2 regions of the Mesorhizobium sp. ESP-6-2 genome follow, and region 1 is predicted to be linked to the other one. Evidence: riboswitches for the same ligand, from Rfam matches in the RefSeq annotation. Region 1 holds a riboswitch; the other holds the start of a gene.
The links. A riboswitch is a leader RNA that binds a small molecule or an ion and turns the genes downstream of it on or off. The one in region 1 is predicted to bind thiamine pyrophosphate.
Positions count from the first base shown of each region.

Region 2: it holds a riboswitch for thiamine pyrophosphate, as region 1 does, so the genes downstream of both, thiB (thiamine ABC transporter substrate binding subunit) here and LB532_RS05860 (YkoF family thiamine/hydroxymethylpyrimidine-binding protein) in region 1, are expected to answer to the same signal.

Region 1 is NZ_JAIUGT010000002.1:157,544-161,948, forward strand. Features, by position in the region: gene LB532_RS05840 (hypothetical protein) at 416-796, shown strand; gene LB532_RS05845 (hypothetical protein) at 789-1,106, shown strand; gene msrA (peptide-methionine (S)-S-oxide reductase MsrA) at 1,290-1,808, shown strand; gene LB532_RS05855 (hypothetical protein) at 1,963-2,280, opposite strand; TPP riboswitch at 2,499-2,612, shown strand; gene LB532_RS05860 (YkoF family thiamine/hydroxymethylpyrimidine-binding protein) at 2,603-3,211, shown strand; gene LB532_RS05865 (ABC transporter permease) at 3,310-4,065, shown strand; gene LB532_RS05870 (ABC transporter ATP-binding protein) at 4,062-4,405, shown strand, end outside.
Region 2 is NZ_JAIUGT010000001.1:183,071-187,475, forward strand. Features, by position in the region: gene thiP (thiamine/thiamine pyrophosphate ABC transporter permease) at 1-710, opposite strand, end outside; gene thiB (thiamine ABC transporter substrate binding subunit) at 948-1,946, opposite strand; TPP riboswitch at 1,989-2,104, opposite strand; gene LB532_RS00940 (thiamine diphosphokinase) at 2,193-2,837, shown strand; gene LB532_RS00945 (ABC-F family ATP-binding cassette domain-containing protein) at 2,839-4,405, shown strand, end outside.

The DNA.
Region 1 (4,405 bases):
TTATCTATGGTGCTGAGTTGCGCCGATGACCCGCCCCCGAGGCGGGTTTTTGATTCTGGCGGGTGCTGTGCTCCAGGCCTGTTCAGGCCATGCGCACATTTCTTCTCCTGATCAATTCTCGGCCCTTCGCGATCTCCACAGCAAGGCTCCGGTTCGTAAGTTCGACCGACCCTGCCTGCCCATTTGCCGTGACGGCGGCGTTCGCTGCGCCGGGAATGCCGAAAAGTCTATAAGGAATTTTTTCCTAAAAGCTGTTGACGGGGTGAAGGCAACTATGCTATGTTTCTATCTATGGTGCTGAGTTGCGCCGATGACCCGCCCCCGAGGCGGGTTTTGTGTTTTTGGTTTTGCCCTTCTCCTCGAACGATGGCGCCCTACGGCGTTTCGAGCCTGACGACTATCCGCGAGAAATCCCATGCCACGCTATGCCACCATCATCACCGGGGATGACGGCCTTGAGGTCGTCAGCGCCATTGGCGAATTCGAGGGTGCGGCACCGCAGACGCGGCTCGGCCGGATCGAGCCGGTCGCAACCGGCGTGCTGATCGGCATGGTGCGGGACGCGGCCGGCGGCTTCGCTTTCCCGCAGCCAGCGATTCATAGCGGCGCCATCGGCCTCGCGATGGCGGGCCTGAAGGGCCTGCCGGGCGCCGCAAAGCTTGCCGGGCGGCCGAAGGGCGGCACGAATGCCAGGAAGAAATCCGCCCGCTCGAAGAAGAAACGGGTCCGGTCGGTCAAGTCCGTGCCGTCGAAGACCAAGGCCGGCGACGCCGACGCGGTGACGGGCCATGGCTGACGAAACCGCCGCAGTGCCGGCGCGCGGAAAGGGGCGCAAGCCGGCCGCCGGCCGGAGCGCCGCGCCGGAGACCCGCCGCAAACGCCCGAAGAAAACATTGGGCGACGATTTTCTCGCCGCCGTGCGCGCCGATTTCCGCGCCCATGGCGCCGGCGTCATCGCCGAGGTGCGGGCCGACAAGCCGGACCAGTATCTGAAGATCGTGCTTTCGGTGCTGCCCAAGGATTTCGATGCCGCCGTCAACCATCTGGATGCCCTCTCGGATATCGTATTCGAGGTCGTGGTGCGCAGGTTCAGGCCTGGGGAGTGACGCCGCGCGCCCGTGGTGATCGGCAGCAGGACGCGCCCGTCGACTGGACGAAGCCGACGACAATGCCCATCTATGGGAAATCCTGGAGCGGCTGTCATAGCGCCGGGCCTCCAGTTTTATCGTGCGCAATTCCGGACGGAAACGGCTACAACCTTTCCCGGAGCTGCTTTGGGGAGATTTGATATGGCGACTTCAAGCGAACGCGCGGTGCTTGCCGGCGGCTGTTTCTGGGGCATGCAGGATCTGATCCGACGCATCCCGGGCGTCCTGTCCACGCGCGTCGGCTACAGCGGCGGCGACGTGCCTGATGCCACCTACCGAAACCACGGCACCCATGCCGAAGCCATCGAGATCAATTTCGATCCCGCCAGGGTGAGCTACCGTACGCTGCTGGAGTTCTTCTTCCAGATTCATGATCCGACGACACGCAACCGCCAGGGCAACGATGTGGGGATGAGCTACCGTTCGGCGATCTACTACACCAGCGATGAGCAGAAGCGCGTCGCCGAAGACACCATCGCCGACGTCGACGCCTCAGGCCTGTGGCCCGGCAAGGTGGTCACCGAGGTGGCTCCGGCCGGCGCGTTCTGGGAAGCCGAACCCGAGCATCAGGACTATCTGGAGAAATACCCGAACGGCTATACCTGTCATTTCGTCAGGCCGGGCTGGAAGCTGCCGGTTCGCGAAAAGGCTGTTTCGTAGGCGCCGGATCGAACAAAGCCCGGTTCCTGCCAGGCTCGGCCGATGACGGGTTGCATTTCAGGCGCCAGCCTGTTCGGCGAGGGTGATACATCCAGAGACGGAAACGCCACGGAACAGGCGCCCCGTGGCGTTCTCCAGCAGTTCCGGCCAATGGCTACTTGCCGCAATGCTTGTCATTGACGGTCGGCGAAGCCGTGCCCGGAGCGGTGTGGCTGGCATCCGGCTGAGCACCTTGTGGGCTGGCCGGACAGTTCCGGTCCGCGTTCGAATTCATGCCGTCGGGCATGACGGTCGTGCTGCCGGTCGTGCCAGGATCCACCGTGTTCGGCGATGCCGGCGTGTTCGGGTCGACTGTGACCGACTGGCCGCTGCCGGGCCCATTATTGGCGCCGTTTCCGCCAGCACTTTGCGCCATCGCCGAAGTCGCGAGACCAATTGTAAGAGCCGAAGCTGCGAGGATTTTCATGAACATGGTTTGTCTCCATTTCTGTGAAGTCTTCGCTCGTTTCTACGAAGTTCGTCGCGTCTGCGACTATAGGGACAACCCCTCGTAGTGGCGAAGGTTCCGGACAAATTTTGCCCTTATGGCCGGGCCCGACGGAACCGCCACAATCAGCCCTGGCGCAATGCATTTCCGGCGATGGCCCTGAAAAAACAGCTTTCATAGCTACCCGATTGGTGCTTTAACGCGCCCATCCACAGGGGTGCTCCGTACGGTCGGGGCTGAGACGGGGGCGGCAAGCCCACAGACCCTAGAAGCTGATCTGGGTAATACCAGCGGAGCGAGGCGGGCGATGTTTTCAGGCGCACAGATTTCCCTATATCCGATGTCCGGCGATTTTGTCGGCGTCATCCTTGGCGCGCTCGGGGCACTGGACCCCTATCGTGATCGACTGCGGATCGAGACCGACGATATCTCGACCTTGCTGGTCGGGCCGCCCGAGGTGCTGTTTCCTGCCATGCGCGACCTGTTCGTGGCGGCAGCGCGCAGCGGCAAGCATTGCGTGCTTTCGGCCGCCATCTCGCGCGGCTGCCCGGGCGAGCCGGACGATCCGATCTGCCGCTCCGACGCGTTTGGCGGACCTGCCGGGCCGCTCGGCCCGCGCAAGGAAGCCGCTATCGCCGCCGTGCGCGGCGTAGCCGCCACCGGCCAGCCGGCGGCGGCGCAGTTCTCGCTTTATGTCATGGGCACCGACGACCACATGGACGAGATCTATGGCTGCATCGACTTCCTGAAGCAGTCGGGCGTATATGAGCGCTCCAAGCATTTCTGCACAAAGTTGCGCGGCGACGCAGGCGCCATTTTTACCGCACTCAACGAGGCCTTTTGCCGCTTCGGGCCGGGTGCCGGCCACGTAACGCTCGACGTCACCGTCTCGGCCAACAGCCCCACCGCCGTCTGACGGCGCGCCCCGCGCCATCCGCTCCAGGTACCTGCGTGTCCTCCCCGTCCGCCCCTTCGCGTCCGATCGTGGACCTCATCGCCAGAACCGCTCCGGCGATGCTTTCGGTGGGGCTGCTGCTGGCCGCGTGGGAACTCTATGCGCGCTTTGGTGGCATCAAGCCGACAATCCTCCCGGCGCCATCGCGCGTCTTCGCTCAGGCAATGCTCAACCGGCACGCGCTGGCCGATAACGCCGTGCCAACCCTCCGTGCCACGCTCGCCGGCTTTGCCTGTTCGCTCGGCGCTGCCTTTGTGCTGTCGATATTGATCGACTTCTTCCAGCCATTGCGGCGCGCCCTTTTTCCGGTCTTCGTGGTCAGTCAGACCTTGCCGCTGGTGGCGATTGCACCGCTGGTGGTGCTGTGGTTCGGCTTTGGGCTGATGCCCAAGATCTTGCTGGTGGCGCTGGTCACCTTCTTTCCGATGTTGGTGGCTTTGGCCGAAGGCTATGAGGCGACGGAGGCTGAGATCGGCCAAATGCTGCGCGCCCTTGGGGCAGGGCGCTGGCGTGTCTTCGTCCTGGCGCGGCTGCCCTCGGCGCTGCCCTACTTCTTCGCCGGTGTCAGGATCTCGATCACCTATGCCGTCGTTGGCGCCATCTTCGCCGAATATGCGGGCGCGGCGAAGGGCCTCGGCATCTACATGCTCAACGCTAAGAACAACTTCCGCCCGGACCTGGTGCTGGCCGCCGTCGCCGTCAGCGCCGTGCTGACGCTCATCCTGTTCGGGCTGACGGTGCTGGTCCAGCGCCTTGCCATGCCATGGGAACGGGCCGCCGGCGGGCGGGCCGCAGGAAGGGAGCCTTGGCGATGAACCGGCTCGAACTGCGGCATGTGCGCAAGGCCTTCCAGGGGCTCGACGTGCTTGCCGACATTTCGCTCAGCGTCGGCGCCGGCGAATTCGTCTCCATTCTGGGCCCCTCCGGAGCCGGCAAGTCGACGCTGTTCCAGCTTCTGATCGGCGCGCTTCACGGCGAGGGCGAGATATTCTTCGACGGCAAGCCGCTCGACGACCACGGCCGGCATTTCGCTTTCATGCCGCAGCGAGACGCGTTGATGCCTTGGCGGCGCATTCTCGACAACGCCACGCTCGGGCTTGAGGTGCAAGGCGTCCGGCGCAAGGCTGCCCGCGCTCGCGTTGCGCCGCTGTTCGA
Region 2 (4,405 bases), on a different contig from region 1:
TCGAAATCGAAACGCAGCGCCTGGTAGATGCCAACCTCCAGCGTCGTCGCGCTGGGGCCACCGCCCAGCGTCAACACGATCGTGAAGGATGTAATGCAGAGCATGAACACCAGGCCGGCGACGCCCGGCAGAGCGGCGCGCAGTGTCGGCCACTCGATCAGCCGGAAAGCCGGTGCGGCACCCATGCCGAGCTGGCTCGCCAGCCGCCACTGGTCGGCTTGGATGGTTTGCAGCGCTTCGAGAAACAGCCGCGTGGCCAGCGGCAGGTTGAAGAAGACATGAGCAACGAGGATGCCGGAGAGGCCATAGATGCCCGGCCAATGGTAACCGCCGACGGCACCAAGAAAGCCGGCGAAATAGCCGGCGCGGCCGTAAAGCGCCAGGATGCCGAGCGCTGCCACGATCGCCGGCAGCGCCAACGGCAGGGCGAAGAGCTGGAGGATGAAGCCGCGGCCGCGAAAGTGCGGATGGCGCGACAGCGCGCGAGCCACGAACAGGGCCGGCGCCACCGACAGCAGCGTCGAAAGCGCCGCCTGCCACAACGTAAAGCGCACGACGCGCAGGAGATAAGGATCGAAGGCTGCCCAGGCTCCGGAGAAATTGTTTGCGCCTTCGAAAAGAAGACCCGCAAACGCGCCGCCGATCAGCAGCGCAATCGCCGCAAGCGCGAGGATGCCAGCGGAGATGCGGGGGTCAGACGCGCGCTGCACGCTGGGCCGCCCAAAGGACCTTTAGCGAGCGTCGCGTTCCTTCGCGCCCCCCTCTGTCCTGCCGGACATCTCCCCCACTTGGGGGGAGATTGGCTGCTTCAGCGCTCCACCCTCTCCTGTGACGTCGCCAATTGGCGAAAGCTGTCGTGACGGCCAATCTCCCCCCTCGTGGGGGAGATGTCCGGCAGGACAGAGGGGGGCGCCGTAGAGCACTCATCGTTCGATCATACGACCAAGCTACTTGCTCATCACCGCGAGCCATTCATCCACCCATGCCTTGCGGTTGGCCGCGACCTCCTCGGGACTGAACAGCAAGGTCTTGGTCGGTTTGACCAGTCTGTCGAAGGCCGGATTGAGCGGCTTGTCGGTCTTGCCGGCCGGGAACATCCAGTTGGTCTCGGGGATGGCGTCCTGGAATTTCGGCCCGGTCATGAAGGCGATGAACTTTTCCGCCAGCGGATTTTTGGCTCCCGTCGTGGTGATGCCGGCGACCTCGACCTGCAGATATTCGCCCTCCTCGAAGGAAGCTGCCTGATAGCGCTCGGTGTTCTCGGCAATCATGTGGTAGGCGGGCGAGGTCGTGTAGGACAACACCATCGGCGCCTCGCCCTTGGTGAACAGGCCGTAGGCCTCGCTCCAGCCCGGCGTCACGGTCAAGACCTTCGCCTTGAGCTTGGCCCAGGCCTCCGGCGCCTTGTCGCCATAGACCGACTTCACCCATAACAGCAGGCCGAGGCCCGGCGTCGAGGTGCGCGGATCCTGGATGACGATCTTGTCGTCGGCACTGCCCTCGACCAATTCCTTCAGGCTCTTGGGCGGCGTCTTTAGCTTCTGCGTGTCATAGATGACGGCGAAATAGCCATAGTCGTACGGGACAAAGACGTCGTCGTTCCAGCCGCCCGGCACATTGAGCCCGGTCACGGCGCCATGCGGTGCAAACAGGCCAGTGGCCCTGGCCTCGGCGGTGAGATTGGTGTCGAGCCCAAGCACGATGTCGGCCTTGGTCGCGGCCCCCTCCAGCTTGACGCGATTGAGCAGCGCGACGCCATCGGCGACCGAGACGAAATCGACATCGCAGCCGCATTCGGCCTCGAATTCCTTCTTCACCACCGGGCCGGGACCCCAGTCGGCGGTGAAGCTCTCATAGGTGTAGACGGTGAGCCTGTCCTTGGCCAAGGCCGGCCCGGAGAGAACCACGACCATTGCAGAGACAAGGGCGTATAAAAGCGTGCGCATCGGCGCCTCCTTCGTTCGCGTTAAAGGAATTGAGGCGTCGGACTGTCCGAAACGTCTAATCCCTCCGCCGGTACAAACCGGATCAGGTTCAGCGGGTTGGCGAAACTGCCTCTCAGCCGGTCCGCGAAATATCGCGTCCGGCACCCCGTTAGAGCGCCTCGACACATAGGCCCGGCCGGTGAACCGCGCAAGTGGCTGTTTGCCGGCCTTCCGTTTCCGCCGCCGGGCTGGTAAGGGCCACACGATATGAGCACATTCACCATCCTGCTTGGCGGCGATCTCATCCGCACGCCACGGCTCGACCGTCAGGTCGAGGGAACCCGCGTCATCGCCGCCGATGCCGGCATCGGCCATGCGAGGACGCTCGGCCTTGTGCCGGAACTGTGGGTCGGCGATTTCGATTCCGTGCCCGCCGGCCTGCCGGATGAGTTGGCTGCTGTGCCGCGCCGAACCTTTCCGGCAGAGAAGGACGCCACCGATGGCGAACTCGCGATATCGGCCGCCCTGGAGCGCGGCGCGACCAGCCTCGTGCTTGCCGGCGCCTTCGGCGGCAAGCGCGCCGACCATGCCTTCCTGCACATGGCGCTCGCCCTGCGGCATGCCGGGGCCGGGACAAAGGTGCTGTTGACCAGCGGCGCGCAGGAAGGCGTGCCCCTGGCGCACGGCACGGCCCGCTTCGACTATCCCGACGGCACCCTGTTCTCGATCCTGGGTTTTTCCGAGCTTGCCGGGCTGACCGTCGCCGGCGCGAAATGGCCGCTTGACCGCGTCACGGTCGCGTTCGGCTCGTCGCTGACCATCTCCAACGAGGTCAAGGGCAGGCTGGAGATCGCGCTGGGAGCGGGCCGCGCGCTGCTGCTCGCCCATCCCTATCCCTTGCCAGAAAGCTGATATGGCGCCGCCTCTTCTCAATCTCGACGGAATAAAACTGACCTTCGGCGGCACGCCCCTGCTCGACGGCGCCGGCTTGGCAGCGTCGGCCGGCGACAAGATTGCGCTGGTCGGCCGCAACGGGTCCGGCAAGTCGACGCTGCTCAAGATCGCCGCCGGGCTGATCGAGCCGCAGGACGGCGAGGTGTTCCGCCAGCCATCGGCGACCGTCCGCTATCTGCCGCAAATGCCCGACATGGACGGCTTCGCGACCGTGCGGGCCTATGTCGAGGCCGGGCTCGGTCCCGCCGACGATCCTTATCGCGCCAGTTACCTGATGGAGCATCTCGGCCTCTCCGGCGAGGAGCGGCCAGGCGACCTCTCCGGCGGCGAGGCCAGGCGCGCCGCCCTTGCCCGGGTCATGGCGCCCGAGCCCGATATCCTGCTGCTCGATGAGCCGACCAACCATCTCGATCTCTCGGTGATCGAATGGCTGGAAGAGGAGCTCGTCCGCACCTCCTCGGCTCTCATCGTCATCTCGCACGACCGCCGTTTCCTCGAGCGCGTCTCGCGCGCCACCGTCTGGCTCGACCGGGGCCAGACGCGCCGGCTGGATAAGGGCTTTGGCCAGTTCGAGGAATGGCGCGACCAGGTGCTTGAGGAAGAAGAGCGCGAACAGCACAAGCTCGGCCGCCAGATCGTGCGCGAGGAACACTGGCTGCGCTATGGGGTGACCGCGCGGCGCAAGCGCAACATGCGCCGCCTGGGCGAATTGCAGACCATGCGCCAGCGTTTTCGCGGCCATCGCGGCGCCGAAGGGGCCGCGACCATGGTGGCCAGCGACGCCGCCGAATCCGGCAAGCTGGTGATCGAGGCCAGGAACATCGAGAAGAGCTTTGGCGATCTTACCGTGGTCAAGGGATTCTCGACCCGCATCCAGCGCGGCGACCGCGTCGGCCTGGTAGGGCCGAACGGCGCGGGCAAGACGACGCTCCTGAAGATGCTGACCGGGGAGTTGCAGCCGGACGCCGGTTCGGTGCGGCTCGGCACCAATCTGGAGATCGCCACGCTCGACCAGAAGCGCGAGGCGGTCGATCCGCAGGAGACGCTGGCGCAATATCTCACCGACGGGCGCGGCGAGAACCTTGTCATCAATGGCGAGCAGCGCCACGTCGTGTCCTACATGAAGGATTTCCTGTTCAAACCGGAACAGGCGCGCACGCCGGTGCGCGAGCTTTCCGGCGGCGAACGCGCGCGGCTGATCCTGGCGCGTGTGCTGGCGCGGCCGGCCAACCTTCTGGTGCTCGACGAGCCCACCAACGATCTCGACATGGAAACGCTGGAGTTGCTGCAGGAACTGGTCGCCGGCTTTGCCGGCACGGTCATCCTGGTCAGCCACGACCGCGATTTCCTCGACCGCACCGTGACCAGCGTGATCGCGCCGGACGGCGGCGGTCGCTGGGTCGAATATGCCGGCGGCTATTCCGACATGCTGGCGCAGCGCGGCGGCACCAGGCTCGATGACCGCAAGGCGCGGGCGAAGGCGGATGCAAGCGAGGCCCCGACGGCCAAGGCGGACAGCGCCACCG